4 regions of the Streptomyces sp. NPDC093097 genome follow, and region 3 is predicted to be linked to each of the others. Evidence: riboswitches for the same ligand, from Rfam matches in the RefSeq annotation. Region 3 holds a riboswitch; each other region holds the start of a gene.
The links. A riboswitch is a leader RNA that binds a small molecule or an ion and turns the genes downstream of it on or off. The one in region 3 is predicted to bind cobalamin.

Region 1 (7,032 bases), on a different contig from region 3:
CACTCCAGAACTCCAGCATCCGCCACGGGCGCTCTTCCTGCCATTGCGGACGGGAGGCTTCCGGGAGGAACGACGGCGCGACGGAAAGGGAGCCGGGCGCTCCTGAACGCCCGCCCGCCGCTCCCGGCGACCGGCGCGGGCACCCGCCTCAAGGCACCCCGCTCTCAGGGCACCCCACCCAGGCCATGCGCCTCAGGGAACGCGCCTCAGGGCACCCCATCCAGGCCGTCCGCCTCAGGGAACCCACCTCAGGGCACCCCATCCAGGCCGTCCGCCTCAGGGAACGCGCCTCAGCGCCCGCCACCGCGCTGGTCGCGGATCTCTTGCACCACCCGGGCCGCGGTCTCCCGCACCGCCTCCGTCTCCGTCAGGAAGTGCCACCAGTCCGGATGCCGCCCCTCCAGCCCCCCGACCGCACGGTCCAGCCGGGCCACCGCCTCGTCCAGCGGGCCGGCGTGCCGCGGATCGGGCGTGCTGCGCCCGGCCATCGCCAGCCGCTGGGCGTCCCGGATGGCGAAGCGGGTCCGCTCGATCTCCTGCTGCCGGTCGGCCGCCACCGCATCCAGCCGCCGCAGCCGGTCGCCGGCCGCCGACACCGCCTCGTCGGTGGTGTTCAGCAGCGCCCGCAGGGTCGCCAACCGGCTGGTGGCGTCCGCCCAGCGCTGCTCAGCGCGGGCCCGCTCGGCCTCCCCGAGCGCGGCCCGGGCCCGCTCGACGGACTCCACCGCCTGCTCCGGCACCTTCTGGAGGTCCTGCCAGCACGCCGCGCTGTACCGCCGCCGCAGCTCGCTCAGGACCGGGGCGACCTGCTGGGCGCGGGTGGTGATCGCCTCCGCGCGGGTCCGCAGCGACACCAGCCGCTTGTCGATCTCCGCCGCGGTCGCCGGCAGCCGCCCGGCCTCCGACGCGATCGCCCCGGCCTGCCGCTGCACCTCCTCCGCGCGCTGGATCGTGGCCGGTACGCCGTGCTGGGCGGCCCCCTGGTTGAGCTTGGTCAGCTCCGGCCCGAGCGCCGCCAACCGGGCCGCGAGGTCGTCCGCCCGCAGGCCCTGCCCCCGGACCCCGTCCAGCGCGTTGCTCGCCGCCAGCAGCGCCTGCCGGGCCTGCTCCACGGCCGGGGCGACCCGCGCCAGCTGGGTCTCGGCGCTCTCCAGCAGCGGCGCGAGGCTCTGCGCGAACCAGTCCAGCTCGCCGCGGACCCGCTCCAGCTCCTCCCGGGCCCGGGTCAGATCGGCGCGCGCCCGCGCGAGCGCGGCGCCGTCGATATCGTCCCGGTCAAGATCATGAGAGTCGACCGCGGTGATGTACCCCTGGCTGACCTGGTCGATCCGCTGTCCGAAGCTCTGGTACTCCGCCGCAGCCTGCCGGGCCCGCGGGGAGTCGTCGACGGCGGTGACCGTCTCCACCGAGATCCGCAGGTCCCGGTGCGCGGTGTCGAGCTCGTAGAACGCCGCCGCCGCGGCGTCCTTGGCGGCCTGCGCATCGGCCCGCTGACTGTCCCCGCGCCCGAACCAGCGCCGGGTACCGCCCCCGGCGAACGCCATCGGCGCCACCGCCATCAGCAGCGGCAACGGCAGCAGTACGAGCCCCACCGTCTCCCGGGCCGTCCGCGCGAGCCGGCCTGCGCGGAGGCGACGGCGATCCCGCCGCCCGGCCGGCCGCGGCCGCGGCTGCATATGTGTCCCCGTCACATCCCTCTCCCGATCGGATCGCCCCAGGACCGGCTCATATTCTCCCACCCACCCGAACGAACATCCCGCCCGACAAGTTCACACCCACCCCGACTCCGCCCCTGATCCCCGCACACCCCTCCCACACCCACAGCGTCCCTCCCCCCCCAGTGCGGCCCCGGCCCCGCCCTCCGGCCCCCGGCCCGGGTTTGCAGTCCCGACCCCGAGGCAAGGTAGTCTGTCGGCTCATCCAGGGCGCATAGCTCAGCGGTAGAGCGCTGCTCTTACAAAGCAGATGTCGGCGGTTCAAATCCGTCTGTGCCCACCAGTCAAAAGACCCCCTGCCGATCATGGCGGGGGGTCTTTTGCCGTCCCCCTGCGTCCGCCGGTGCCGTCGGTGTTGAGCTCCGGGCTCTCGTGATCTGTGCCTGTCTGTGGCTGTTCGTCCGATGCCTGTGTGATCGACGGCGGTCGGTGGTGGCGGTGGCCCTGCGGTCCTGGCGGCGTGGTTCGGTCGCACCCTCGCATCCCCAACGCCCTTGTGTGGAAGGCCCCTTGGTGATTGCGGGCCCGGTCGCACCGTCGGGTGCGCTGGGGTGCGCGGCCTGGCCGTCCGGAGGGGGTGACCGGCGCTCGACGCGCGGTCCGGCCGGTAGGTCCCGGATGCGCAGTCGCCATCGGCGGACCCCTTGGCGCCCCCTCGGCAACCCCCTCGGCAGCCCCCGTCGGCAGGCCCCCTCGTCCCGATTGGGGGCCTTTGGTGTTTCCGGGGGCATGTGTATGGTGGAGGGGAGACTTGAACTTTCAAGTAAATGGTCGAGTAGGTAGTCGGCGGGCCGTGTGGTCGGGTCGTCGCGTGGTTCAGAGGGAATGAGCGATTGTCATGACGACCCCCCACAGTGTGTCCGGGGCCGAGCGGGTCGGTGCCGTGGTGCGGGACGAGTCCTCGTTGCGCGGGTATGACGCCGGGCTGTTCGTGCTGCGGCTGGTCCTCGGGCTGACCATGGCGGCTCATGGCGCCCAGAAGCTGTTCGGCTGGTTCGGCGGGGGTGGGCTGGACGGCACCGCCCAGTTCTTCACGGCGAGTGGTTACCCGTCCGGCAAGGTGATGGCCGTTTTCGCCGGTCTGGCCGAGACGCTGGGCGGGCTCGGGCTGGTGCTCGGGCTGCTGACGCCGCTCGCCGCCGCGGCCGTGGTCGGCACGATGATCAACGCGCTGGCGGTGAAGTGGGGCGGCGGCTTCTTCGCGCCCGAGGGCGTGGAGTACGAGCTGCTGATCGTCGGCGGGGCGGCCGCGCTGGGGCTGGCCGGACCCGGCCGCTTCGCGATCGACCGCCTCCTGCCCGTGGTGCGCGCGCATCGGCTGATGTACGGCGCGGGCGCGCTCGTCCTGGGTGTGGTGTTCGCGGCAGTGGTGTTGCTGTTCCGGAAGTGAGGTTGCGGCCCCTGGGTCAGGGGCGGCGACTGCCAAGGCGGGGGAGCGCGTTGAGGGAAGAGAGGGAGGGTTGATGTCCGTACGGCGGCTCAATCATGCGGTGTTGTACATCCGTGAGGTGGCACGGTCGGTGGAGTTCTACACCGAGGTGCTGGGGTTCACGGTGGACGTGGAGATTCCGGGGCGGGCGGCGTTTCTGAGCGCGCCCGGTTCGCAGAACGACCACGATCTGGGGCTGTTCGCGGTGGGGCGGGGGGCGCCCGGGCCGGAGAGCGGCCGAATCGGGCTGTACCACCTGGCCTGGGAGGTCGGGACGCTGGGCGATCTTGTGGCGGTCGCGGAGCGGCTTCAGGAGCGGGGGGCGCTGGCGGGTACCAGCGACCACCTGGTCTCCAAGTCGCTCTACGCCCGGGACCCGGACGGGAACGAGTTCGAGGTGATGTGGCGGGTGCCGCGGGAGGACTGGCCGGGAGCGGAGGACGCGGGGGCGCGGGTGCTGCCGCTGGACCTCGCGGGGGCGCTGGAGCGTTGGGGCCCGGACCTGTTGACGGGCGCGGCGGCCGGCTCGGCCACCTGAGGCGCGTGTGCGCAGGGGGCCGGATGTGCGGTGGCCCTCCCTGTCGGCTGACGGGGAGGGCCACCGCGCGTGGGGCTACGGGGTGTCGGGTTCTTCGGGGTGGGGGGCCGGGGCGGGGGCCTCGGCCGGTTGGGCGGCGGGTGTTCGGGCGGCCCAGCGCTTCTCGACGCCGCCGAGGCGCCAGTAGGCCAGCGCCGCCGCCCACACCACGACGAACAGGCCGACGATGACGAAGCCCGCGTTGTCGAGGTTGAGGGAGGAGATCGCCCCGGACACCGGGTCGTCGAGGCCGAGCTTGTCGTGCAGGACGGTCACCAGCTCGATGGTGCCGATGAAGAACGCGACCGCGATCGACAGACCGGTGATGGTGAGGTTGTAGTAGACCTTCCGCACGGGGTTGGAGAACGCCCACTGGTACGCGAAGTTCATGAAGGTGCCGTCGAGGGTGTCGAACAGGCTCATTCCGGCCGCGAACAGCAGCGGCAGGCACAGGATCGCGTACCAGGGCAGGCCCGCCGCGGCGCCGCTGCCGGCCATCACCATCAGCGTCACCTCGGTCGCGGTGTCGAAGCCGAGGCCGAAGAGGAAACCGAGCGGGTACATCTGGCCGGGGCGGCTGATGGACTTGGTGAGCCGGCCGAGGATCCGGTTCATGAAGCCCCGGGAATCCAGGTGGGCTTCGAGCTCCTGCTCGTCGTAGGCGCCCGACCGCATCGCCCGGAACACCTTCAGGATGCCAAGCAGGGCGACCAGGTTGAGGGCGGCGATGAGGTAGAGGAAGGTGCCCGAGACGGTCGTGCCGATGAGGCCGAGCGTCTGGTGGGTGGTGGAGTTGTCGTTCATCAGGGTGCCGGCGAGCTGGGCGCCGCCGGCCACCAGCGCGGACATCGCGACCACCACACTGGAGTGGCCGAGGGCGAACCAGAACCCCACCGAGACCGGGCGTTTGCCGTCGGCCATCAGCTTGCGGGTGGTGTTGTCGATCGCCGCGATGTGGTCGGCGTCGAAGGCGTGCCGCATGCCCAGGGTGTAGGCGGTGACGCCGAGTCCGACGCCGAACACCTGGCTGCCGACGGCGTAGTGGCCCGGCACGACCAGGAGGAAGAGTACGCCGAAGGCGACGACATGCAGCGCGGCTATGACCGTCATCAACCCGGCTGTGCGGACGGTGTCGCGGCGTTGCCAGCGGAACGAACCGGTGGATCCGGGTGTGCCGGGGGGAAGGGAACTGCGGGGAGTTGGGGAATTGTCCGGGGTATCCGTGGACAGGGCCATCTGGCCATCACGCTCCAGCACCTCGTGGATTGCTTCGTGAAATGCCGTGGCCGGTCTCCTGGCTTTGGGGTGCCTCCCTGCTCCTTGAGAGCTTGGGGGAGGGTGTGCGCTTCCGGCCCGCCTTCCCGGCCGCAGGCTGCGGTCAGTGGCGCCGTACGTACACGTCGCACGTACAGAGGGCTGGAAACTCCCCGATCACAGTGGCGAGGGCCGCGCCGGCCTGGGACACGAGGTCCTGCACCGGTCTTCCCGAACACCACGGCCCGGTCACTCTAGCGGGCACCGACGAGATCCGGCCATGCCCGAAGGCCCCGGGAGGATGCCGGGGCCTTCGGGCAGGCGGTCCGCGCCGCAGGAGCAGGGGTGGCAGGGACTCAGAGGGCCAGGGACGTCAGGAAGGTGTGGAGTTCGTGGTCGAAGAGCCGGGCGTTCTCCAAGTTGACCGTGTGGCCGGCGGCCGGGATGCGTATCCGCCGGGCGCCGGGGACCTGCAGCGCTATCGCATGGGCGTTGGCGGAGATGTCGGTGGAGTCGAGGTCGCCGTCGAGGACGGCGGTCGGCACCCGGATCTCACCGAGTCGGTCCGCCGCCCCGACCTCCAGGGGCATGCCCACCCCCACACCGTCCGCGTGCACCTCGACATTGGCGCACGCGGAGGCGCGCATCCGCTCCCGGAAGCCGGGGTGCACGGCGGACGGCGCACGGTGCGGTCCGTCCACCCACATCCGCAGGAAGTGCTCCACGTACCGCTCCGCGCCGTCCGGTTCGCCGATCGCGGCGACCTGTTCCCGGATGTGCTCCAGGATGAAGGGGTCGGTGAAGGGGCGGCCGCTGACCCCGGGCGAGGCCAGGAAGAGGGCGGAGACCCGGTCCGGGTAGGCGATCGCGGTGTCCAGTGAGACCCGGGAGCCGTGCGAGAGGCCGACGAGGACGGCGCGCGGTATGTCGAGCGCGTCCAGCAGGGCCACCAGGTCGTCGTGGTTGGACCAGTCGCCGGTCACCGTGGAGGAGAGGCCGTGGCCGCGGGAGTCGTAACGGACCACCTGCAGGCCGGAGTTCACCAGCCAGGCGAACTGCTCGTCCCACATGTGCTGGTCGAGCATCCCGCCGTGCAGCAGGACCACCGCGGGCCCCGAACCGGCCGTCTCATAGAACAGTTCGCCGTCGTCGACCGGCACGGTGCCGTTGTCGATCTCGGACCATGCCTGGAAGTCGTGGGTCATTCTGCGGGCCGTTCTGTGCGGGACGGACGGGCGGTCGGACGGGCGGGCGCCGGAGGCCGGTGCCCGATGCCGGGTGATGTGCCGGGCGATATGGCGGCCGGTGCGGCATCTTGGGCGGTGGCGTCCTGCTTTTCGGGATTGCCGCGTTCCTCCGGGGGAACGTGCGAACCGTCCGCCAGGTGCCGGAATTCCTCACCGAGCCGGTCCAGGACCCGCAGCGCCGTGCGGACCTCTCCGGTCGACAGGTCGGCCAGCCCGCGCCGGAGCTCCGCGGCCTCGGCGTCCTGGATGCCGCGCATCACCTCCGTGCCCTCGTCGGTGAGCTCGATCAGGGACGAGCGGCGGTGGGCGGGATTGGGGGCCGTCACGACCAGGCCCAGCTCCGCTGCGTGGTTCACCCAGCGCTGCACCGGCTGACGGTCCAGCCCCAGAGAGCGGGCCAACTGCGGGACCGTGCACGAACCTTGGACGCGCAGCGCGTCGAGCAGGGCGTGCTCGCCGGCGGTCATGCCGGTGCCTTCGAGCTCGCGCTCCACCGCGCGCACGATCGTCCGGTGCAGCGGCCACAGTCGTCGGATGACGTCGTACAGCAACTCCTCGGTCGTCGCTGCCTGATCGGCGCCCTGGGTGTGGCGCTCGTCCTGGCCGGGCCGGATGTCCCAGCTCCCGCGATCGCCGCGTTCGTCGTGGTCTCCGCGATCGTCAAGACCGCTCCGGTTGCTCCGACTTTCCTGACGGCTCCGGCCGCTCGGACCGGAATCCCCCTCGGTCACGCTCATGATGAGCCCCCCTCAACGACACTCATGCTGTCATGATGACATCTCTGATGTCGTTTCGGAAGGCGTGTGGAGA
Region 2 (7,032 bases), on a different contig from region 3:
GGGTTGACGACCCGGGCGCGGAAGACGCGGGAGGTCTCCTCCACCAGCGTCCGGGTGCGGACCGTCTCGGGGCGGGTCGAGTCGCCGATGTACGCCTCGGGGGCCTTGCCCTTGAGCGCCTTGACGGTGGCGACCATGCCGCCGTGGTACTGGAAGTAGTCGTCGGAGTCGGCGATGTCGTGCTCGCGGGTGTCGGTGTTCTTGGCGGCCACCGCGATGCGCTTGTAGGCGGTCTCCATCTCCTCCCGGGCCGGGCGGCCCTCCAGCCCGCGCCCGTAGGCGTAGCCGCCCCAGACGGTGTAGACCTCGGCGAGGTCGGCGTCGGTGCGCCAGTCGCGGGAGTCGATGAGCTGGAGCAGGCCCGCACCGTAGGTGCCGGGGCGGGAGCCGAAGATGCGGGTGGTGGCGCGGCGCTCGTCGCCGTGCGCCGCGAGGTCCGCCTGGGCGTGGGCCCGGACGAAGTTGCCCTCGGCGGGCTCGTCGAGGCCGGCGACGAGCCGCACCGCATCGTCGAGCAGGCCGATGACGTGCGGGAACGCGTCGCGGAAGAAGCCGCTGATGCGGAGGGTGACGTCGATGCGCGGGCGGCCCAGCTCGTCGAGCCCGATGGCCTCCAGGCCGTTGACCCGGCGCGAGGCGTCGTCCCACACGGGGCGGACCCCGAGCAGCGCCAGCGCTTCTGCGACATCGTCGCCGGAGGTGCGCATCGCGCTGGTGCCCCACAGGGACAGGCCCACCGACTGCGGCCAGTCGCCGTTGTCCTCGCGGTAGCGGCTCAGCAGCGAGTCGGCGAGCGCCTGCCCGGTCTCCCAGGCGAGCCGCGAGGGGACGGCCTTGGGGTCGACGGAGTAGAAGTTGCGGCCGGTCGGCAGGACGTTGACCAGACCGCGCAGCGGCGAGCCGGACGGGCCGGCCGGGACGAAGCCGCCGTTCAACGCGTGGACCGCGTGGTCGATTTCGGCGGTGGTGGCGGCCAGTCGCGGGACGACCTGCCGGGCGGCGAAGTCGAGGATCGCGGCGACCGCTTCCGGGTGCCCCTCGGCGACCCGGGAGACCGCGGCCGGGTCCCAGTCGGCGTCCTCCATGGCCTGGACGAGGCCGCGGGCGACGGCCTCGGCCTCGTCGGCGGCGGTGCGGGTGGCGGCCGACTCGTCCAGGCCGAGCGCCTCCCGCAGACCGGGCAGCGCGGAGGTGCCGCCCCAGATCTGCCGGGCGCGCAGGATGGCCAGGACGAGGTTGACCCGGGCCTCACCGGCCGGGGCGGCGCCCAGCACATGCAGGCCGTCGCGGATCTGCGCGTCCTTGACCTCGCAGAGCCAGCCGTCGACGTGCAGCAGGAAGTCGTCGAAGCCGTCGTCGTCGGGACGCTCCTCCAGGCCCAGGTCGTGGTCGAGCTTGGCGGCCTGGATCAGGGTCCAGATCTGCGCGCGGATGGCGGGCAGCTTGGCCGGGTCCATCGAGGAGATCGCGGCGTACTCGTCGAGCAGCTGCTCAAGGCGGGCGATGTCGCCGTAGGAGTCGGCGCGGGCCATCGGCGGGACGAGGTGGTCGACGAGGGTGGCGTGCACCCGGCGCTTGGCCTGGGTGCCCTCGCCCGGGTCGTTGACCAGGAACGGGTAGATCAGCGGCAGGTCCCCCAGGGCCGCGTCCGGGCCGCAGGCGGCGGACAGGCCGGCGTTCTTGCCGGGCAGCCACTCCAGATTGCCGTGCTTGCCGAGGTGGACCATGGCGTCGGCGCCGAAACCGCCGTCGGCGGCGGGCGCGGCGATCCAGCGATAGGCCGCCAAGTAGTGGTGGGAGGGCGGCAGATCGGGGTCGTGGTAGATCGCGATCGGGTTCTCGCCGAAGCCGCGCGGCGGCTGGATGAGGATCAGCAGGTTGCCGCGGCGCAGGGCGGCCAGCACGATGTCGCCCTCGGGGTTCGTGCTGCGGTCGACGAACATCTCGCCGGGCGGCGGGCCCCAGTGCTCCTCCACGGACTCCCGCAGCTCCTGCGGCAGCGTGGCGTACCAGCGGCGGTAGTCGGCGGCCGGGATGCGGACCGGGTTGCGGGCCAACTGCTCCTCGGTCAGCCACTCCTGGTCATGGCCGCCGGCCTCGATGAGGGCGTAGATCAGCTCGTCGCCGTCGCCGGACGCGAGGCCCGGCACCGGCTCGCTGCCGAAGTCGTAGCCCTCGGCCTTCAGGCGGCGCAGCAGTTCGACGGCGCTCGCCGGGGTGTCCAGGCCGACCGCGTTGCCGATCCGGGAGTGCTTGGTGGGGTAGGCCGACAGCACCAGCGCCAGCCGCTTCTCGGCGGCCGGGATGTGCCGCAGCCGGGCGTGCCGGACCGCGATCCCGGCGACCCGCGCGGCCCGTTCGGCGTCCGCGACGTACACCGGGAGGCCGTCCTCGTCGACCTCCTTGAAGGAGAACGGCACGGTGATCAGCCGCCCGTCGAACTCGGGCACCGCGATCTGCGAGGCGGCGTCCAGCGGGGAGAGCCCCTCGTCGTTCGCCTCCCAGGAGGCCCGCGACCCGGTCAGGCACAGGGCCTGGAGGATCGGCACGTCCAGGGCGGCCAGCGCGCCGGCGTCCCAGGACTCGTCGTCGCCGCCCGCGGAAGCCTCGGCCGGCTTGGTGCCGCCGGCGGCCAGGACGGTGGTGACGACGGCGTCGACCGCGCGCAGTTCCTCGACCAGCTCCGGCTCGGGGGCGCGCAGCGAGGCGACGTAGAGCGGCAGCGGACGGCCGCCGGCGCGCTCGATCTGGTCGCACAGGTCGTGCACGAAGGCGGTGTTGCCGCTCATGTGGTGGGCGCGGTAGTAGAGCACGGCCACCGTCGGACCGGTCGCCTTTGACGCCGGCCGCTCCAGCGGGCCCCAGGACGGGGCGGTCGCGGGCGGCTCGAAGCCGTGGCCGGTGAGCAGGACGGTGTCGCTGAGGAAGCAGGCCAGCTGGGAGAGGTTGGCCGGGCCGCCGTGCGCGAGGTAGGCGTGCGCCTCGGCCGCGATCCCGACGGGGACCGTGGAGGCCTCCATGAGCTGGGCGTCGGGGGCCTGTTCGCCGGTGAGCACCACGACCGGGCGGGGCTGGTCCGCGGCCAGCAGCACGTCCAGGCCGTCCTGCCAGGCCCGCAGGCCGCCGAGCAGGCGGACGACGACGAGGTCGGCGCCCTCCAGGAGACCGGGGAGTTCGGCGACGTCGAGGCGGGCGGGGTTGGCGAGCCGGTACGGCACGGGGCCCGCGGCCGCGCGAGCGCTGAGCAGGTCGGTGTCCGAGGTCGACAACAGCAGGATCACGGCGCAGCCCTTCCTCGGGGTGTCCACGCCCCGGGTGGTCGTATGGACGGCGGGAGTTCCTGGCTCACCCGGCCGTGGCCGGGTTCACAGTGGCGGGACCGCGCCGGATTCTCACCGGGCTTCCTCCCTGGCGCCGTCGCTGGCGTCCGGCGGGTCAGCCGACCCGCCGACCTGCATAGTAAGGGCTGCGGGCACGCTGCGGGAGCGGGCGTCGGGAACCCGTCCCGCACGCCCCCTCGCCCCGGTTCCGGGTCCGGTGGCGTAGGTATGCTCGCCGCCATGCCGCCCTCCCCCTCTTCACGCCCCGACCGGGCCGGACCGCCGGTGCGGGATCGCGGTGACGCCTGCCCGGGAGCGCTGCGGCTGCACTCCGCCGCCGACGGCAGCCTCGCCCGAATACGGCTGCCCGCAGGGGACTTGACGTCTCATCAGGCCGACGCGCTGGCGGACGCCGCGGAGCGTCTGGGCGACGGCCACCTCTCGCTCACCTCCCGCGGCAACGTCGAACTCCGCGGTCTGCCCGACGACTGCGGCGGCCCCCTCGCCGACCTCCTCGCCGACGCCGGGCTGCTGCCGTCCGTACGCCATGAGCGGATCCGCAACATCCTGGCCTCGCCGCTGGCCGGGCTGGACCGGCACACCCCCTCCGACGTGCGGTTGTGGGCCCGGAGCCTGGACGCGCTGCTGTGCGCGAGCGAGCCGGCGACGGCGCTCTCGGGCCGTTTCCTCTTCGTCCTCGACGACGGGCGGGGCGATGTGGCGGGCCTCGGCGGCGATGTGACCTTGCTCGCAGAATCGGTCCGGCCGGCCGCGGCGGCCACCGCGTCCGCGCCGGGAGCGGCGTCCGGGCAGGGGGCGCTGCTCCGGGTCGGCGACGACCGGACGGCGCTGCGGATCGCGGCGGACGACGTCCCGCGGGCGGCGCTGACCGCCGCCGAGACCTTCCTGGCCGCCGCCACGGCGAGCGGCAGCGGCGCCTGGCGGGTCCGCGAACTCCCCGCCGCACGGCCGCTGACCGCCCAGGACGTCCACGGTGCGCTGCGGTCCGCGGGGATCTCCGCGGAGTACGCCGGGGCGCCCGGCCCGCGGCCGGCGGCGCCGTACCCGGACCCCACCGCGCCCGGCCCGGTCGAGGGTCCGGACGGCCGCCGCGCCCTCGTGGTCCTGGCGCCGCTCGGCCGGCTGACGGTGGCCCAGTGGCGGCTGCTGGCCGAGGTCGCCGCCGCGGACGGCTCCGGCGCGCTGCGCCTCACGCCCTGGCGCGGCATCGTCCTCCCCGGCCTGCCGGCCGCCGCGGCGGCCCGACGGCTGTCCGACCTCGCCGCCGCCGGGCTGGTCACCGACCCGGCCTCCCCGTGGCGCGGGGTCACCGCCTGCACCGGTCTTCCCGGCTGCGCCAAGTCCCTGACGGACGTGCGGAGCGATGCCGCGGCCGCCCTCGCCGAGGGCCTGACCGTCCCGGCGGACGGCCCCGGCCTGCCCGGTGGACTGCCCGTGCACTGGTCGGGCTGCGCTCGGCGTTGCGGTCATCCGCACGGTGCCTGGGTCGATGTCCTGGCCACGTCCGACGGGTACCGCACCACCGCGGTACGCCCCAACACCCTTGCCCCGCCGCCGGTTTCACGTGAAACCTCGCGGCCGGGCACCGTTTCACGTGAAACACCACCGCGGGATCCGGTGTCCCGCACCACGGCCGAACCGGCCCCGGTGCCACGGGAAACCGCGTCCCCCTCCGGTACGCCCCACCCCTCTTCCACCCCGCACTCCACGACCCCGAGGCCCCAGTGACCGCGTTCGACTACGAAAAGGACGGGGCGGCCATCTACCGCCAGTCCTTCGCCACCATCCGCGCCGAGGCGGACCTGTCCGGACTGCCCGCCGACGCCAGCCGGGTGGCGGTCCGGATGATCCACGCCTGCGGCATGGTCGATCTGGTCCGCGATCTGGCCTTCACGCCGGGCGTCGTGGCCCGTGCCCGGGCCGCGCTGCGCGCCGGTGCGCCGATCCTGTGCGACGCCACCATGGTGGCCAGCGGCGTGACCCGCAGGCGGCTGCCCGCGGACAACGAGGTGCTGTGCACCCTCGGCGATCCGTCCGTTCCGGAGCTGGCCGCCGCGATGGGCACCACGCGCAGCGCCGCCGCCCTCGAACTGTGGCGGGACCGGATGGAGGGCGCCGTGGTCGCCTTCGGCAACGCCCCCACCGCCCTCTTCCGGTTCCTCGAAATGATCGAGGAAGGGGCACCGCGCCCCGCCGCCGTCCTCGGCATCCCGGTCGGCTTCATCGGCGCGGCCGAGTCCAAGGACGCACTGATCGACCATCCGTCGCAGCTGGAGCACATCGTGGTGCGCGGGCGGCGCGGCGGCAGCGCCATGGCCGCGGCGGCGCTCAACGCCCTGGCGAGCGAGGAAGAGTGAGCGTGAGCGAGCAGCAGGCCAGCAGCGGTACCCCGGACCAGTCGGCCGCGGTGTCCCCGCGGCGGTCCACCGGGCGCCTCTACGGCGTGGGCCTCGGCCCCGGCGACCCGTCCCTGATGACCCTGCGGGCGGTGGAGGTGATCGCCGAGGCCGATGTGGTGGCGTACCACAGCGCCCGGCACGGACGCTCCATCGCGCGCTCCATCGCCGCGCGGCACATCCGCCCGGACCACGTCGAGGAGGCCCTGGTCTACCCGGTCACCACCGAGTCGACCGACCATCCCGGCGGCTACCGCGGCGCGCTGGACGACTTCTACGAGGAGGCGGCGGAACGGCTCGCGGCCCATCTCGACGCCGGCCGCACCGTGGCGGTGATATCCGAGGGCGACCCGCTCTTCTACGGCTCGTACCAGCACATGCACAAGCGGCTGGCGCACCGCTACCCGACCGAGGTGGTGCCCGGCGTCACCTCCATCAACGCCGCCGCGGCCCGGCTGGGCACCCCGCTCACCGAGGCCGACGAGGTGCTGACCGTCCTCCCCGGCACGCTGTCCGAGGAAGAGCTGACCGCCCGTCTGAGCGCCACCGATTCCGCGGTGGTGATGAAGCTGGGCCGCACCTTCCCCACCGTCCGCCGCGCCCTGGAGCGCTCCGGCCGGATGCCGGAGGCCCGCTACGTCGAGCGCGCCACGATGGCCGGGGAGCGCACCGGCGCGCTGTCCGACATCGACGCCGACACCGTCCCGTACTTCTCCGTCGCGGTCGTCCCCAGCCGCCTCGCCACCGCGGCCGAGGCGCCGGAGCCGGCCGCCGCGGACCGCGGTGAGGTGGTGGTGGTGGGCACCGGTCCGGCCGGGCCGCGCTGGCTCACCCCGGAGTCCCGCGGAGCCCTCGCCGCCGCCGACGACCTCGTCGGCTACACCACGTATCTGGACCGCGTCCCGGTGCGCCCGGGCCAGCGCCGGCACCCCTCGGACAACAAGGTCGAGTCCGAACGCGCCGAGTTCGCCCTGGACCTGGCCCGCCGCGGCCGCCGGGTGGCGGTGGTCTCCGGCGGCGACCCCGGGATCTTCGCGATGGCCACCGCGGTCCTCGAAGTGGCGTCGGAGGAGCCCTACCGCGCCATCCCGGTACGGGTCCTGCCCGGCGTCACGGCCGCCAACGCCGCCGCCGCCCGCGCCGGCGCCCCCCTGGGCCACGACTACGCGGTGATCTCGCTCTCCGACCGGCTCAAGCCCTGGGAGGTGATCGCCGAGCGGCTGCGCGCGGCGGCCTCCGCCGACCTGGCGCTGGCGCTCTACAACCCCGGCTCCCGCAGCCGCACCTGGCAGGTG
Region 3 (7,032 bases):
GTGGCGGGAAGAAGAGGCGCCCCGTCCGCGCCCCCGCAGACGGGCGGCCTCCCGAGCCCGCCGCACCCACCCCCCGGACACCTGAGCCAGCGGCCCGGTACCCCCCTCGTCCCCCAACTCCCGCCCCTCCCCAGCCCATTGACGAAAGGTATGGACCAATCTACGGTGTGCGCACCACCCCCCGATTCCCCGCCACTGACACCCCATCAGGGCGCGAAGGGAGCCAGCGTGACCGGTCGGACAGCGCGTCTGCTGAGAACGGGCCTGGCGGCCGCCTGCCTGCTGCCGATGCTGGGCGCCGCGGCCCCCGCCACCGCCGCGCCCCGCGGCGACACCTGCGCCGTCAAACCCAAACCCGCCGGCAAGGTCCTCCAGGGGTACTGGGAGAACTGGGACGGCGCGGCGAACGGCGTGCACCCGCCGTTCGGTTGGACGCCGATCACCGATCCGCAGATCGGCGCCCACGGCTACAACGTCCTCAACGCGGCGTTCCCCGTCATCAGCTCGGACGGCACCGCCCTCTGGGAGGACGGTATGGACGCGTCGGTGAAGGTGGCGACCCCGGCCGAGATGTGCCAGGCCAAGAGCGCCGGCGCCACGATCCTGATGTCCATCGGCGGCGCGACGGCCGGTATCGACCTCAACTCCAGTGCCGTGGCGGACCGTTTCGTGGCGACGATCGTGCCGATCCTGAAGAAGTACAACTTCGACGGCATCGACATCGACATCGAGACCGGCCTGTCCGGCAGCGGCGACATCAACCAGCTCTCGCCCTCGCAGAGCAACCTGATCCGCATCATCGACGGCATCCTCGACCAGATGCCCGCCGGCTTCGGCCTCACGATGGCCCCCGAGACCGCCTATGTCACCGGCGGCAGCGTCACCTACGGCTCGATCTGGGGCGCATACCTGCCGATCATCAAGAAGTACGCCGACAACGGCCGCCTGTGGTGGCTGAACATGCAGTACTACAACGGCAGCATGTACGGGTGCTCGGGCGACTCCTACGAGGCCGGCACGGTCGAGGGCTTCACCGAGCAGACCGACTGCCTCGACAAGGGCCTGACCGTCCAGGGCACCACGATCAAGGTCCCCTACGACAAACAGGTCCCGGGCCTGCCCGCCCAGCCCGGCGCGGGCGGCGGCTACCTGTCCCCGGACCAGGTGAGCCAGGCGTGGAACACCTACCGCAACGGCCTGAAGGGCCTGATGACCTGGTCGCTGAACTGGGACGGCGCCAAGGGCTGGACCTTCGGCGACAACGTCAGGGCCGCCCAGGGGCGGTGAGGGGCGGGCCCAGCGACGGGAGGCCCTTCGGACACGTCCTAGGACCGTCGGCGCGGCCCCCCGCGCCGGCCGCCGCCCTTGGTGCCGCCGGTCGCCCGCCGCGCGGGGCGCCCGCCCGTCCGCCCGGCAGCGGACTTCCCACCGGCGGACTTCCCGGCCGCGGGCTTCGCACCGGCCGTCTTCCCCCGCGCCGCGCCGCCCCGGGCACCGGACGCCTTCTCCTTGGCCTCCGCGGGCTCGGCGCGACGGCCCCGGCTGCTGTTCACGGTCCGTCCGCGGACGATCCCGATGAAGTCCTCCACCTGGTCGGTGGTCCGGTCCTCGCGCCACGACAGTGCGACCCGGGACTGGGGGGTGCCGGTGATCGGCCGGTAGGTCAGGTCCCGCCGGTGGTACAGCCGGGCCAGCGACTGCGGGACGACCAGCAGCCCGATCCCCGCCGCGACCAGCTCGATCGCGTCCTCGGTCGTGGCCGGGCGCTCGAACGCGGGCCGGCCCGGCGGGCGCTCCCACTCCAGGACGTCGTCGAGCGGGTGCAGCACGATCTCGTCGGCGAGGTCGTCCACGGAGACCTCCTCGAACGCGGCCACGAGGTGGTCCTTCGGGACGACGACCACCGTCTCCTCGGTGTAGAGCGGGATCGCGCTCAGGTCCGTCCGGTCGACCGGCAGCCGCAGGAAACCGGCGTCGGCGCGCTCGCCGCGCAGTTCCCCGGCGGCCTCGGCGGCCGACACCTGGAGCAGGGCGAGGGGGACGTCCGGCAGGCGCTCGTTCCAGATCCGCACCCACTTGGCGGGTGTCACTCCCGGTACATACGCGAGCCGGAACGAAGGGGATGCTTCCGAACCTGTCACCCCGCCAGGCTACCCGCCGTGGCCGGAGGCCGTGGTCAGCGGAGGTGCGCACGCTCGATACCCTGGACCCATGAAGTCGCACCAGACCGCCCAGACGATGAAGCCCGCCACCGCGGCGAAGAAACTGGGTGTGTACCTCGAGGCCACCCCCGCAGAGTTCCAGGAGGGCGTGGTCTCGCGCAGCGAGCTGAACACGCTCCAGACGGATCCGCCCGAGTGGCTGCGCGAGCTGCGGCGCAACGGCCCGCACCCCCGCCCGGTGGTCGCGGCGAAGCTGGGTGTGTCCATCTCCGGCCTGGCCCGCGGCGGGATCACCGAGGCCCTCACCACGGCGCAGATCGAGGCGCTGAAGACGGACAACCCCGAGTGGCTGCAGAAGGAGCGCGCCACCCAGGCCGACGTCCGCAAGGAGACGGCCCGCCTGAAGGAGAAGAAGCGCGCCCAGGACGAGGCGTAAGCGCACCGTCACGCTCGGCGGCGGCCCGTCCGGGGCCCCGCCGGCGCCGGCGCGCGACACGGTCCGCAACGACCCGGAAGAGGGCTACATGACGACCGCCAGGACCGCGCCGGTACTCGTCTACGACGGCGACTGCGGCTTCTGCACCACCTGTGTGCGATACGCCGAGCGGCATCTGCGGCCCCGCTGCACGATCACCGCCTGGCAAGACGCCGACCTCGACGCGCTCGGCGTGACCGAGCAGCGCGCCCTGCACGAGGTCCTGTGGATCACCCCGTCAGGAGTGGTCCACGGCGGCGCCCAGGCCGTCGCCAAGCTGCTGCTGAACGCGGGCGGCCCCTGGTCCGTCGCCGGGGCCGTGCTCACCCTCCCCCCGGTGCGCTGGCCGGCCCACGCCGTCTACCGCCTCATCGCGCACAACCGCCATCGCATGCCGGGCGGCACCCCGGCCTGCGCCCTGCCGGCCAACGGCCGCCCCGGCCCGGGCCGTTGAGAGACCGCCGGGGGCACCGCCGGCGCCCTCGGCCCAGGCCCTCCCACCCGCCAGGTCCTGCCCCGCACCCCCGTAGCGGGCCAGGACCTGGCGGGTCGTCCCACGGCTCGCCCCGGTTCTCCGGGCCGAGCCGATCCCTTCTCACGACCGTACGAGACAGGTCCGCGGCATCCGGCCCTCGGCCTCCGGGAGGCGAGCGGCACCAGGGGGACGGCTGACAGCATGCCTGGCCGCGCCGCCGACCGTCGTTAGCCCACGATCGACACGTGCTGCGCAATGCGTCCACTGATCGACTCGGCGACTCGTCGACGGCCGGAACCCGCCGGCAGCGTCCGGCATCGGCCGTTCATGACACCAGGCCCTGCCGTCGCCCTCCCTCCGGGCGCCGGAAGGAAGTGCGACGACAGGGCCTGGGCTGGGAAGCGGGGCTCTGGGGCTGGCCGGGGTCTAACTGAAGGAGTCCGGCGACAAGGCCGTGAACCAGAGCAGGGCGACGGTGGCGACGCCCATGATCGGGGTCAGTATCTCCGTCTCCAGCTTGTTGCCGCTGTGCTTGATGATGACGATCTCGTAGCGCTTCCTCAGAGGCCACAGCCACGGGGCGCCCATCTTCGTGATGGAGTCCCCCAGCAGATGGGCCAGGCAGCCGAGCCCGATGGCGTACGGCAGCCAACCGGGCGCCGACGGGATGAACTTGGCGATGACGCCGGTGCCGATGCCGGCCATCGCGACGATCGTGGCCCAGGCGGAGAAGCCGTGGCCGGGCGGGCAGAGATTGAGCGCGCGCACGGCGAGGGCCAGCAGGAAGAAGGTCATCCCGAGGGTGAAGGGCCGCCCCAGGTACTCCACACCGGCCCAGCTGCCGACGGTCATCAGGGCCACGAAGAACAGCGAGTGGGTGGCATGGCGGTGGCCGCCGGAGGCCCAGGCCACGAAGCGGCACAGGGTCTTGGACACCGGGCCGAGGAAGTTGGCGATGGTGCCGTCGTGGTGGTCCAGGTCGGGCAGCAGCGCGGCACCGGCGCACAGCACCGTGCCCATCAGGATCTCCTGGGGCTGGAGATGCGTGTGCATCAGCAGCGGGGGCAGAAACGGTGTGGTGCCTGCGAAGAGCAGTGCCCCGCTCATCGCATGCGAATGGCCCATCATGGTGCGTCGTCCTCCCCGTACGTGGCACGCCCTCGACGTGCCCCAACCTCGGCGGAGACGGTATCAGCGCGATCGCCGCAACTGCGCCGCAGGAGGGGCGATCCGCAACCCCTCGTTCCTGGAGGTGCTGATGAGGCATCCGCTCAGCTCGTGGTTCCTGACGCCCAGCCACCGGCCTTCGCTCCTCCCCCAGTTCAGGACCGGTGGAGCCGGCATCGCCCTCATCGACGATCCGACCGTCCCGCCGGAAAGAGCGGCAATCCGGAAGAAACAGGGGGAAGGGAAGATCCACATCATGGACGGAACCCTGCGCGCCGCGGCCGGGCCCCGTAGAGTGAGCGGTGCAGCTGGTTCGCCCCGTCCGCCAGGCGGGAGCGTCGCAAGAGGGAACCCGGTGGGAATCCGGGACTGCCCCGCAGCGGTGAGCGGGAACGACCGCCGTCATACGCACTGGGCCCGACCGGGTCTGGGAAGCGACGGCCAGTAGGTGTCCTCCTTCAGGAGGGCGCGCCCGCGAGTCCGAAGACCTGCCAACTGCCCGTGCGCGGACGACCCGTGCGCGGACATCCCGGTGACCTCGAGGGCGGGTCGGCGTACATACCAGTCGGGTGACCGCGCCGTGCGAGGTCCGTCCGTCCGGTGCGTCACCCTTCGCGTCCTCGTCCCGTCCCCGGGATCTCAGGGATTCATCTCGCGAAGGAGATCTCCGTGAACGCCAAGCCCGCAGCCGCGGCAGCACGGGCCACCGTGTACGGCTACCCCCGCCAGGGCCGCCACCGGGAACTGAAGAAGGCCATCGAGGGCTACTGGAAGGGCCGCGTCACCGCGGACGCCCTGCGCGCCACCGCCGCGGAACTGCGCCGCGGCACCTGGCAGGAGCTGGCGGAAGCCGGCATCGGCGAGGTCCCCACCGGCGACTTCTCGTACTACGACCACGTCCTGGACGCCAGCGTCATGGTCGGTGCGATCCCCGAGCGCCATCGCGCGGCCGTCGCCGCCGACCCCCTGGACGGCTACTTCGCCATGGCGCGCGGCACCCAGGACGCCGCGCCGCTGGAAATGACCAAGTGGTTCGACACCAACTACCACTATCTCGTGCCCGAGTTGGGTCCGGACACCGTCTTCGCCCCCGACTCCACCAAGCAGGTCGCCGAGCTCAAGGAGGCCCTCGCCCTGGGCCTGACGGCCCGGCCGGTCCTCGTCGGACCGGTCACCTACCTCCTGCTGTCCAAGCCCGCCCCCGGCGTGGCCGCCGACTTCGAGCCGCTGACGCTCCTCGACCGGCTGCTGCCGGTGTACGCCGAGGTCCTCGCCGACCTGCGCGCGGCGGGCGCGGAGTGGGTGCAGCTCGACGAGCCGGCCCTTGTCCAGGACCGCACCCCGGCCGAACTGGCCGCCGCCGAACGCGCCTACCGCGCCCTGGGCGCCCTCACCGACCGGCCGAAGCTGCTGGTCGCCTCCTATTTCGACCGGCTCGGCGACGCCCTCCCGGTACTGGCCAAGGCCCCGGTCGACGGGCTCGCGCTGGACTTCACCGAGGCCGCGGCCGCCAACCTCGACGCCCTCGCCGCGGCCGGCGGCCTGCCCGGCAAGCGCCTGGTCGCCGGCGTCGTCAACGGCCGCAACATCTGGGTCAACGACCTGGGCCACTCCCTCGCCACCCTCGGCACCCTTCTCGGCCTGGCCGACCAGGTCGACGTGGCCGCCTCCTGCTCCCTGCTGCACGTCCCGCTCGACGCGACGGCCGAACGGGACATCGCACCGGAGATCCGGCGCTGGCTCGCCTTCGCCCGCCAGAAGACCGCCGAGCTCGCCGCCCTCGCCAAGGGCCTCACCCACGGCACCGGCGCCATCGCCGCCGAACTCGCGGCCAACCGCGCCGACTTGGTATCCCGGGCCGCTTCCCCGATCACCCACGACCCGGCCGTACGGGGACGCACCGCGGCCGTCACCGACGCCGACTCCCGCCGCTCCCACCCCTACGCCGAGCGGACCGCCGCCCAACGCGCCCACCTCGGCCTGCCGTTGCTGCCGACCACCACCATCGGCTCCTTCCCGCAGACCGACGAGCTCCGGGCCGCCCGCGCCGACCTGCGCGCCGGCCGCATCGACACCGCCGCCTACGAGGACCGCATCAAGGACGAGATCCAGCACGTCATCTCCTTCCAGGAGAAGACCGGCCTGGACGTCCTGGTGCACGGCGAGCCCGAACGCAACGACATGGTCCAGTACTTCGCCGAGCAGCTCACCGGCTACCTCGCCACCCGGCACGGCTGGGTCCAGTCCTACGGCACCCGCTACGTCCGCCCGCCGATCCTGGCCGGCGACCTCTCCCGCCCCGCGCCCATGACCGTCCGCTGGACGACCTACGCCCAGTCCCTCACCAGCCGCCCCGTCAAGGGCATGCTCACCGGCCCCGTCACCATGCTGGCCTGGTCCTTCGTCCGCGACGACCAGCCCCTGGCCGAGACCGCCCGCCAGGTCGCCCTCGCCCTCCGCGACGAGGTGACCGACCTGGAGGCCGCCGGCACCTCCGTCATCCAGGTCGACGAGCCCGCGCTCCGGGAGACCCTGCCGCTGCGCACCGCCGACCGCCCCGCCTACCTGGCCTGGGCCACCGAGGCCTTCCGCCTCACCACCGGCGGGGTGCGGCCTGGCACCCAGATCCACACCCACATGTGCTACGCCGAGTTCGGCGACATCGTCCAGGCCATCGACGACCTCGACGCCGACGTCATCAGCCTGGAAGCGACCCGCTCCCACATGCAGGTCGCCCGCGAACTCGCCACCCA
Region 4 (7,032 bases), on a different contig from region 3:
GGCGTGCTCAGGGTGCGCCAGCCCAGCCCCTCCAGCGTGGTGGTCATTTCCAGCGCCACGTCCGGGGTGAGCACCTGCTGCGGCTCGCCGCGGTCGAAGCCGGAGACGTTCTTGCCCTGGTAGCTCATCCTCGTCACGGCGTACGGCTCGGCGTGCAGCCCGCCGTTGGCGAACGTGGTGTAGGCGCTGGCCAGCCGGATCGCGCTGGGCGCCGAGGTGCCCAGCGGGAAGGTCTGCTCCAGCTGCGCCAGGCTCTCCTTGCGCAGTCCGGCGCTGAGCACCAGGTCCCGGATCGGGCCCAGCCCGATCTGCTTCCCGGCCTGGACGAACGGGGGGCTCTCGCCCTGCATCAGGGCGCCGCGCAGATCGTCACCGCTGCCGGCGGACCCCGTCGGGCGCGGCCCGCTCCCGTACCGCTCGGCCTCCTGCTGGAGGACGGCGGCCAGCACGAACGGCTTGAAGGCGGAGCCGGCCGGGACCGCCGAGGTGTCCGCGTTGTTGACGAAGTGGGTGGTGGCGTCCGCCCCGCCGTAGAGGGCGACGATCGCGCCGTCGCCGGGGCGCACCGAGGCCGCGCCGAACTCCACGAAGGTGTCCTCGGCGCGCTTCTTCGGGTCGAGGGTCCGCTTGCGGACGTCGCTGACGGCCTGCTCCAGCCGGCGGGTGCGCTGCTTGTCGAACGTGGTGTGGATGCGGTAGCCGCCGCGGGCGAGGTCCTTGTCGGTCAGCCCGGTCGCGCTCTTGACGAACTTGTTGGCGATGTCGACGAGATAGCCGATCTGGCCGGCCTGGCTGGTGGGTTTGGCCACCGGGCGCGGCTCGGGGAAGGTCTGGTAGCGCGCCCGCTCCTGCTTGCTCATCGCGCCGGTGACGACCAGCCGGTCGAGTATCCATTTCCAACGCGCCACGGCCCGCTTGTGATTGGCCTTGCTCAGCCCCGGGTCGTACTGCTCCGAACCCTTCAACAGCGCCGCCAGCAGGGCGCCTTGGCTGGGGTTGAGATCCTTGGCGTCGATGCCGTAATAGGCGTGCGCGGCCGCCTGGACACCGTTCGAACCGCGGCCGAACCAGCTGGTGTTGAGATATCCCCGCAGGATCTCCTGCTTGGACTTCTGGTTGTTGACCTTCAGCGCGATGATGAATTCCTTCATCTTGCGGGTGGCGCTCTGCTCCGGCGAGAGATAGGTGTTCTTCACGAACTGCTGGGTGATGGTCGAACCGCCCTGGGTGTCCCCGCCGGAGACCATGTTCACCACGGCGCGGCCGATGCCGGTGAACGAGACGCCGTGGTCGTCGTAGAAGGTGGCGTTCTCCGCCGCTATCACCGCGTTCTGGACGTGTTTGGGGACTTTGTCGAGCGAGATGTTCTGGCGGTTGACGGCGCCGACGCTGACCATCTGGCTGCCGTCCGCCCAGTAGTAGACGGTGGCCTCCCGGGCGGCCAGCGCGTTCTCGCCGGGGATGTCGATCTTCGCGTACACGACCGCGAACAGCCCTGCCAGACAGGCCAGGAGAAACCCGAACGACCCCAGCCACAGCCGCCACGACGGCAGCCAGCGGCGCACTCCCGTACGGCCCTGCCGGGGGTAGTCGATATAGCGGCGGCGCTTTTTCCTTCCGTCCATACTTCCGTAGATGCGGTGGGGCAGGCTCCGGTTGCCGGAACGGCCGCCCGCGCATCGAACGCTCATATTCGACGGCGGGCGGCCGTTCCGGCAGGTCGCGGCGGTGGGATCAGAAGTCGTCGTCGAACGAGACCGAGCCCTCGACGGCGACCTGGTAGGCCGAGGCGCGCCGCTCGAAGAAGTTGGTCAGCTCCTGGACGTTCTGCAGCTCCATGAAGGAGAACGGGTTCTCCGAGCCGAAGACGGCCGGGAAGCCCAGGCGGCGCAGCCGCTGGTCGGCGACGCACTGGAGGTACTCGCGCATCGACGCGGTGTTCATCCCCGGCAGGCCCTCGCCGCACAGGTCGCGGGCGAACTGCAGCTCGGCCTCCACGGCCTCCTTGAGCATGTCGATGACCTGCTGCTGGAGCGCGTCGTCGAAGAGCTCGGGCTCCTCCTGGCGGACGGTGTCCACCACCGAGAAGGCGAACTCCATGTGCATCGACTCGTCGCGGAAGACCCAGTTGGTGCCGGTGGCCAGACCGTGCAGCAGACCACGCGACCGGAACCAGTAGACGTACGCGAACGCGCCGTAGAAGAACAGGCCCTCGATGCAGGCGGCGAAGCAGATGAGGTTGAGCAGGAAGCGGCGGCGGTCGGCCTTCGTCTCCAGCTGCTCGATCTGCTCCACGTGGTCCATCCACTTGAAGCAGAACTGGGCCTTCTCCCGGATGGAGGGGATGTTCTCCACCGCGGCGAAGGCGGCGGCCCGGTCGTCGTGATCGGGCAGGTAGGTGTCCAGCAGCGTCAGGTAGAACTGGACGTGCACCGCCTCCTCGAAGAGCTGACGGCTCAAGTAGAGCCGCGCCTCGGGGGAGTTGATGTGCTTGTAGAGCGTCAGCACCAGGTTGTTGGCGACGATCGAGTCACCGGTGGCGAAGAACGCCACCAGGCGGCCGATGAGGTGCTGCTCGCCCGGGGACAGCTTGGCGAGGTCGGCGACGTCGGAGTGCAGGTCGACCTCCTCCACCGTCCAGGTGTTCTTGATCGCGTCCCGGTACCGGTCGTAGAAGTCCGGGTAGCGCATCGGGCGCAGGGTGAGCTCGAAGCCCGGGTCGAGGAGGTTCTTCGTGCGCTTTTCGGCGGAGGTTCCGTCGGCGCGCAGTGCCGTCGATGAGGGGAGGTGGTCGGGTGACGGGTGGGGGGTCATTACTGGCATGCCTCGCAGGACTCGGGGTTCTCCAGGGAGCAGGCGACCGCCTCGGGGTCGGTCACCGGCAGTTGGGCGGGGACGGACGCGGCGCGGGCCGACTGGGCGATCCGGGTCGCCGGCCGCGAGCGCAGGTAGTACGTGGTCTTGATGCCGCGCTTCCAGGCGTAGGCGTACATCGAGCTGAGCTTGCCGATGGTCGGCGACGCCATGAAGAGGTTGAGCGACTGGCTCTGGTCCAGGTAGGGCGTGCGGTCCGCGGCCATGTCGATCAGGGCGCGCTGGGGGATCTCCCAGGCGGTGCGGTAGCGGTTGCGGACGTCGGCGGGGATCCAGGACAGCTCCTGGATCGAGCCGTTGGCCTCGCGGAGCGCGTCGCGGGTCCGCGCGTCCCACAGGCCCAGCTCCTTGAGCTCCTCGATCAGATACGTGTTGACCTGGAGGAACTCACCCGAGAGCGTCTCGCGCTTGAAGAGGTTGGAGACCTGCGGCTCGATGCACTCGTAGACACCGGCGATCGAGGCGATGGTGGCGGTCGGCGCGATGGCCAGCAGCAGGGAGTTGCGCATCCCGGTCGCGGCGATCCGGGTGCGCAGCGCCGCCCAGCGGTCCGCCCAGCGGGGCTCGGCGTTGGGGTAGTGGTCCGGGTGCAGCACACCGCGCGCCGTACGGGTCGCGGACCAGTTCGCGTGCGGGCCGTGCCGCTCGGCGAGGTCGGCGGACGCCTCGTAGGCGGCCAGCATGATCCGCTCGGAGATACGGGTCGACAGCTCCCGCGCCTGCGCCGAGTCGAACGGCAGCCGCAGCCGGAAGAAGACGTCCTGGAGGCCCATCAGGCCCAGACCGACCGGCCGCCAGCGGGAGTTGGAGGCGGCGGCCTGCTCGGTCGGGTAGAAGTTGATGTCCACGACCCGGTCGAGGAAGGTCACGGCGGTGCGGACGGTGGCGTCCAGCCGCTCCCAGTCCATCTCGCCGTCCGCGCCCAGGTGCGCGGCGAGGTTGACCGACCCCAGGTTGCAGACCGCGGTCTCGCCGTCGTCGGTGACCTCCAGGATCTCCGTGCACAGGTTGGAGGAGTGCACGACCCGGCCGGGCTCGGCGGTCTGGTTGGCGGTGCGGTTGGCGGCGTCCTTGAACGTCATCCAGCCGTTGCCGGTCTGCGCCAGGGTGCGCATCATCCGGGAGTACAGCAGCCGGGCCGGCACCTGCTTGAGGGCCTTGCCCGCGGCCTCCGCCGCCCGGTAGGCGGTGTCGAACTCCGCGCCCCACAGGTCGACCAGCTCGGGCACGTCCGACGGGGAGAACAGCGACCAGTCGGCGTCCGCCTCCACCCGGCGCATGAACTCGTCCGGGATCCAGTGCGCGATGTTGAGGTTGTGGGTCCGGCGGGCCTCCTCGCCGGTGTTGTCCCGCAGCTCCAGGAATTCCTCGATGTCCGCGTGCCAGCTCTCCAGGTAGACGCAGGCCGCGCCCTTGCGCCGGCCGCCCTGGTTGACCGCCGCCACCGACGCGTCCAGGGTGCGCAGGAACGGCACGATGCCGTTGGAGTGCCCGTTGGTGCCGCGGATCAGCGAACCGCGGGCGCGGATCCGGGAGTACGACAGCCCGATCCCGCCGGCGTGCTTGGAGAGCCGGGCCACCTGGTGGTAGCGGTCGTAGATCGAGTCCAGCTCGTCCAGCGGGGAGTCCAGCAGGTAGCAGGAGGACATCTGCGGGTGGCGGGTGCCGGAGTTGAACAGCGTGGGGGAGGACGGCAGGTAGGAGAGCGTGCTGGTCATCCGGTACAGCTCGGCGACGTCCGCCAGCGCCCGCGCGGAGCCGTCCTCGGCCAGACCGCAGGCCACCCGCAGCAGGAAGTGCTGGGGCGTCTCGATCACCTTGCGGGTGATGGGGTGCCGCAGCAGGTAGCGCGAGTGCAGGGTGCGCAGGCCGAAGTACCCGAAGCGGTCGTCGGCGCTCTCGTCCAGCGCCGCGTCCACCAGTGCGTCCAGCCGCGCGGTGTGCGTGGTGACGAACTCCGCGGTGGCGTCCGCGATCAGGCCCTCCCGGTGGCCGACCGCGATCGAGGCGGAGAAGGACGAGGCGCCCTGGCCGGCGGCCTCCTCGGCGATGGCCAGGGTGAGCAGGCGCGCGGCGAGCTTGGAGTACTGCGGCTCGTCGGCGATCAGCCCGGCCGCGGCCTCGGTCGCCAGGGACCGCAGTTCGGCCGCGTCGGAGCCGGGGTGCCGGCCGCGCAGCGCGGCGGCGGCCACCTTGCCCGGGTCGGTCGCGGTCAGGTCCGCGGTCAGCTCGGTCAGCGTGCGCAGCAGGGCGACGCCCGGCCCGTCCTCGGCCGCGGGAGGCGCGGCCACCACGGGCTGCACGACCTCGGCGTCTGACGCGGGCTCCGTTGGCGCGATGGTCACCTGATGCTCTCCCTCACTCGGCGGGGGCCGGGAGGGCGGCGGCTGCAACGGCGCGCGGGCAGGCAAGGGGGCACCCCGCGGTGAACCGGGGTGCGCGGGCCGGCCGCGCTCCGTCCACCGACCCATCCCTCGGGGCCCGGACGTCTCGACGCCGCACCGATGGCGGTGCGGACGTACCATCGGCAGGTCTTCGGACTCGGGAGCGCGGATTCCCCATGAAACGGGCCGTATCCTGCGCTCTCATACCGTTGCGGGACAGTTCCGGATTCGCACCGGATTCCCCTGCGGGCGACAGCGAGGAAGAGCATACATCTTGTGTTGCTCCCAGCATGCACCCCCACATCTTGTGTCGTAGCTCATGCCGTTCCTACGGGCGCACCAACCGCCGCACCGCCCGTCCACCGCCGGAAAACGCCTCAGGCCAGCTCTTGGGCGAACGCCCACAGCCGCACCTCCGGGACCGGGTTCCAGTCCCGCTCGGCCGCCCGTACGAACCCCAGCCGGTGGTAGAGCCGGTGCGCCGGCAGCAGGTGCCGCTGGCTCGACAGCACCATCCCGCGCAGCCCCAGCGTCCGCGCCCGCGCCAGGCAGGCCCGCACCAGCGCCTCACCGACGCCGCGCCCGCGCCCCTCGCTCCGCACCGCCAGCATCCGGAACTCGCCCTCCCCGGGCCCGGCCAGATCCGCGTACGGACTCCCGTATGCGGCGAACGTCACCGCCCCGAGCACCGTCCCGTCCGACCTGTCCGTCCCGTCTGCCCCGCCCTGTCCGTCCACGGCCACCAGCACCTCGGCGTGCGCCACCCGGTGCGCCACGTCCCGCAGCACCGCCGCATACGGATCGTCCGCCCCGGTCAGCAGGCCGTCGGCCAGGTACACCTCCACCACCAGCTCCCCGACCGTCTCGAACTCCGCCTGGCGTATGGGCCTGATCGTGATGTTCATGAGACCAGTGTGGCGGCGCCAACCGAGATGCGGAGGCGGGGCGTTGGACGTGTGCCGGTGACTGTCAGTGCCCGCCGCTATGGTCGGAAGCAGCTGTCGTCCCACTCCAACCCGAGCGCGGAAGGAGGAAGTTCCATGGCCCCGCCCACCGACCGGCCGCCCCGCATGTCCCCCGAACACTTCGAGGAGACCGCCCGGATACATGCCCGCGAGGAAGAGGGCGGGTGGCTGGAGCTGACGTAGACCGGCGGGCCGCCGCGCGTCCGGGGATGCGCGGCGACCAGTGAGGGGTGTTCGGGGTCAGTGCCCGGCCGGTGCCTCCGCCGGGGCCGGCGGCAGGTCGGGCGTGACGCCCTTGTCGCCGCGGTCGGCGGTGTAGTCGTCGGGGACGGTCTCGTCGGCGCCGTCAGGGGCCTTGAGGGCCTTCAGGACGAGCGTCAGCACGACCGTCACCAACACGTTCAGGACGAAGGCGGTGAAGCCGATGTAGCCGATCTGGCCGATGCCGGGGATCTCCGCGCTGGAGCCGCCGAAGTGCTTCTGCGTCGGGCTGGCGACGCCGTACGCGGCGAGGGTGCCGTAGACCATGCCGACCGCCCAGCCGGCCAGCAGCGCCCAGCGGTGGAACCAGCGGGTGAACAGGCCGCCGACCAGCGCCGGCATGGTCTGCAGGATCCAGATGCCGCCCAGCAGCTGGAAGTTGATGGCGACGGTCTTGTCCATGGTCAGGACGAAGGCCAGGGCGCCGACCTTGACCAGGAGGGAGACCAGCTTGGCGACCTTGTGCTCCTGCTCGGGCGTGGCGGTGGGCTTCAGGAAGTCCTTGTAGACGTTCCGGGTGAAGAGGTTGGCGGCGGCGATCGACATGA

Region 1: it holds a riboswitch for cobalamin, as region 3 does, so the genes downstream of both, ACIQE0_RS05685 (HoxN/HupN/NixA family nickel/cobalt transporter) here and metE (5-methyltetrahydropteroyltriglutamate--homocysteine S-methyltransferase) in region 3, are expected to answer to the same signal.
Region 2: it holds a riboswitch for cobalamin, as region 3 does, so the genes downstream of both, cobN (cobaltochelatase subunit CobN) here and metE (5-methyltetrahydropteroyltriglutamate--homocysteine S-methyltransferase) in region 3, are expected to answer to the same signal.
Region 4: it holds a riboswitch for cobalamin, as region 3 does, so the genes downstream of both, ACIQE0_RS16415 (ribonucleoside-diphosphate reductase subunit alpha) here and metE (5-methyltetrahydropteroyltriglutamate--homocysteine S-methyltransferase) in region 3, are expected to answer to the same signal.

Annotation. Positions count from the first base shown of each region.
Region 1 is NZ_JBIVOW010000003.1:52,439-59,470, reverse strand. It holds gene ACIQE0_RS05705 (hypothetical protein) at 291-1,559, opposite strand; tRNA gene ACIQE0_RS05700 (tRNA-Val) at 1,924-1,998, shown strand; gene ACIQE0_RS05695 (DoxX family protein) at 2,554-3,105, shown strand; gene ACIQE0_RS05690 (VOC family protein) at 3,179-3,682, shown strand; gene ACIQE0_RS05685 (HoxN/HupN/NixA family nickel/cobalt transporter) at 3,758-4,957, opposite strand; cobalamin riboswitch at 4,988-5,233, opposite strand; gene ACIQE0_RS05680 (alpha/beta hydrolase) at 5,332-6,180, opposite strand; gene ACIQE0_RS05675 (MarR family winged helix-turn-helix transcriptional regulator) at 6,177-6,959, opposite strand.
Region 2 is NZ_JBIVOW010000026.1:32,921-39,952, reverse strand. It holds gene cobN (cobaltochelatase subunit CobN) at 1-3,281, opposite strand, end outside; cobalamin riboswitch at 3,314-3,465, opposite strand; gene cobG (precorrin-3B synthase) at 3,549-5,069, shown strand; gene ACIQE0_RS32960 (precorrin-8X methylmutase) at 5,066-5,698, shown strand; gene ACIQE0_RS32955 (precorrin-2 C(20)-methyltransferase) at 5,749-7,032, shown strand, end outside.
Region 3 is NZ_JBIVOW010000001.1:520,154-527,185, reverse strand. It holds gene ACIQE0_RS02150 (chitinase) at 229-1,287, shown strand; gene ACIQE0_RS02145 (LysR family transcriptional regulator substrate-binding protein) at 1,326-2,141, opposite strand; gene ACIQE0_RS02140 (DUF5997 family protein) at 2,212-2,598, shown strand; gene ACIQE0_RS02135 (thiol-disulfide oxidoreductase DCC family protein) at 2,687-3,091, shown strand; gene ACIQE0_RS02130 (metal-dependent hydrolase) at 3,539-4,240, opposite strand; cobalamin riboswitch at 4,572-4,790, shown strand; gene metE (5-methyltetrahydropteroyltriglutamate--homocysteine S-methyltransferase) at 4,949-7,032, shown strand, end outside.
Region 4 is NZ_JBIVOW010000008.1:150,174-157,205, forward strand. It holds gene ACIQE0_RS16405 (transglycosylase domain-containing protein) at 1-1,625, opposite strand, end outside; gene ACIQE0_RS16410 (ribonucleotide-diphosphate reductase subunit beta) at 1,735-2,814, opposite strand; gene ACIQE0_RS16415 (ribonucleoside-diphosphate reductase subunit alpha) at 2,814-5,219, opposite strand; cobalamin riboswitch at 5,383-5,533, opposite strand; gene ACIQE0_RS16420 (GNAT family N-acetyltransferase) at 5,636-6,163, opposite strand; gene mctP (monocarboxylate uptake permease MctP) at 6,464-7,032, opposite strand, start outside.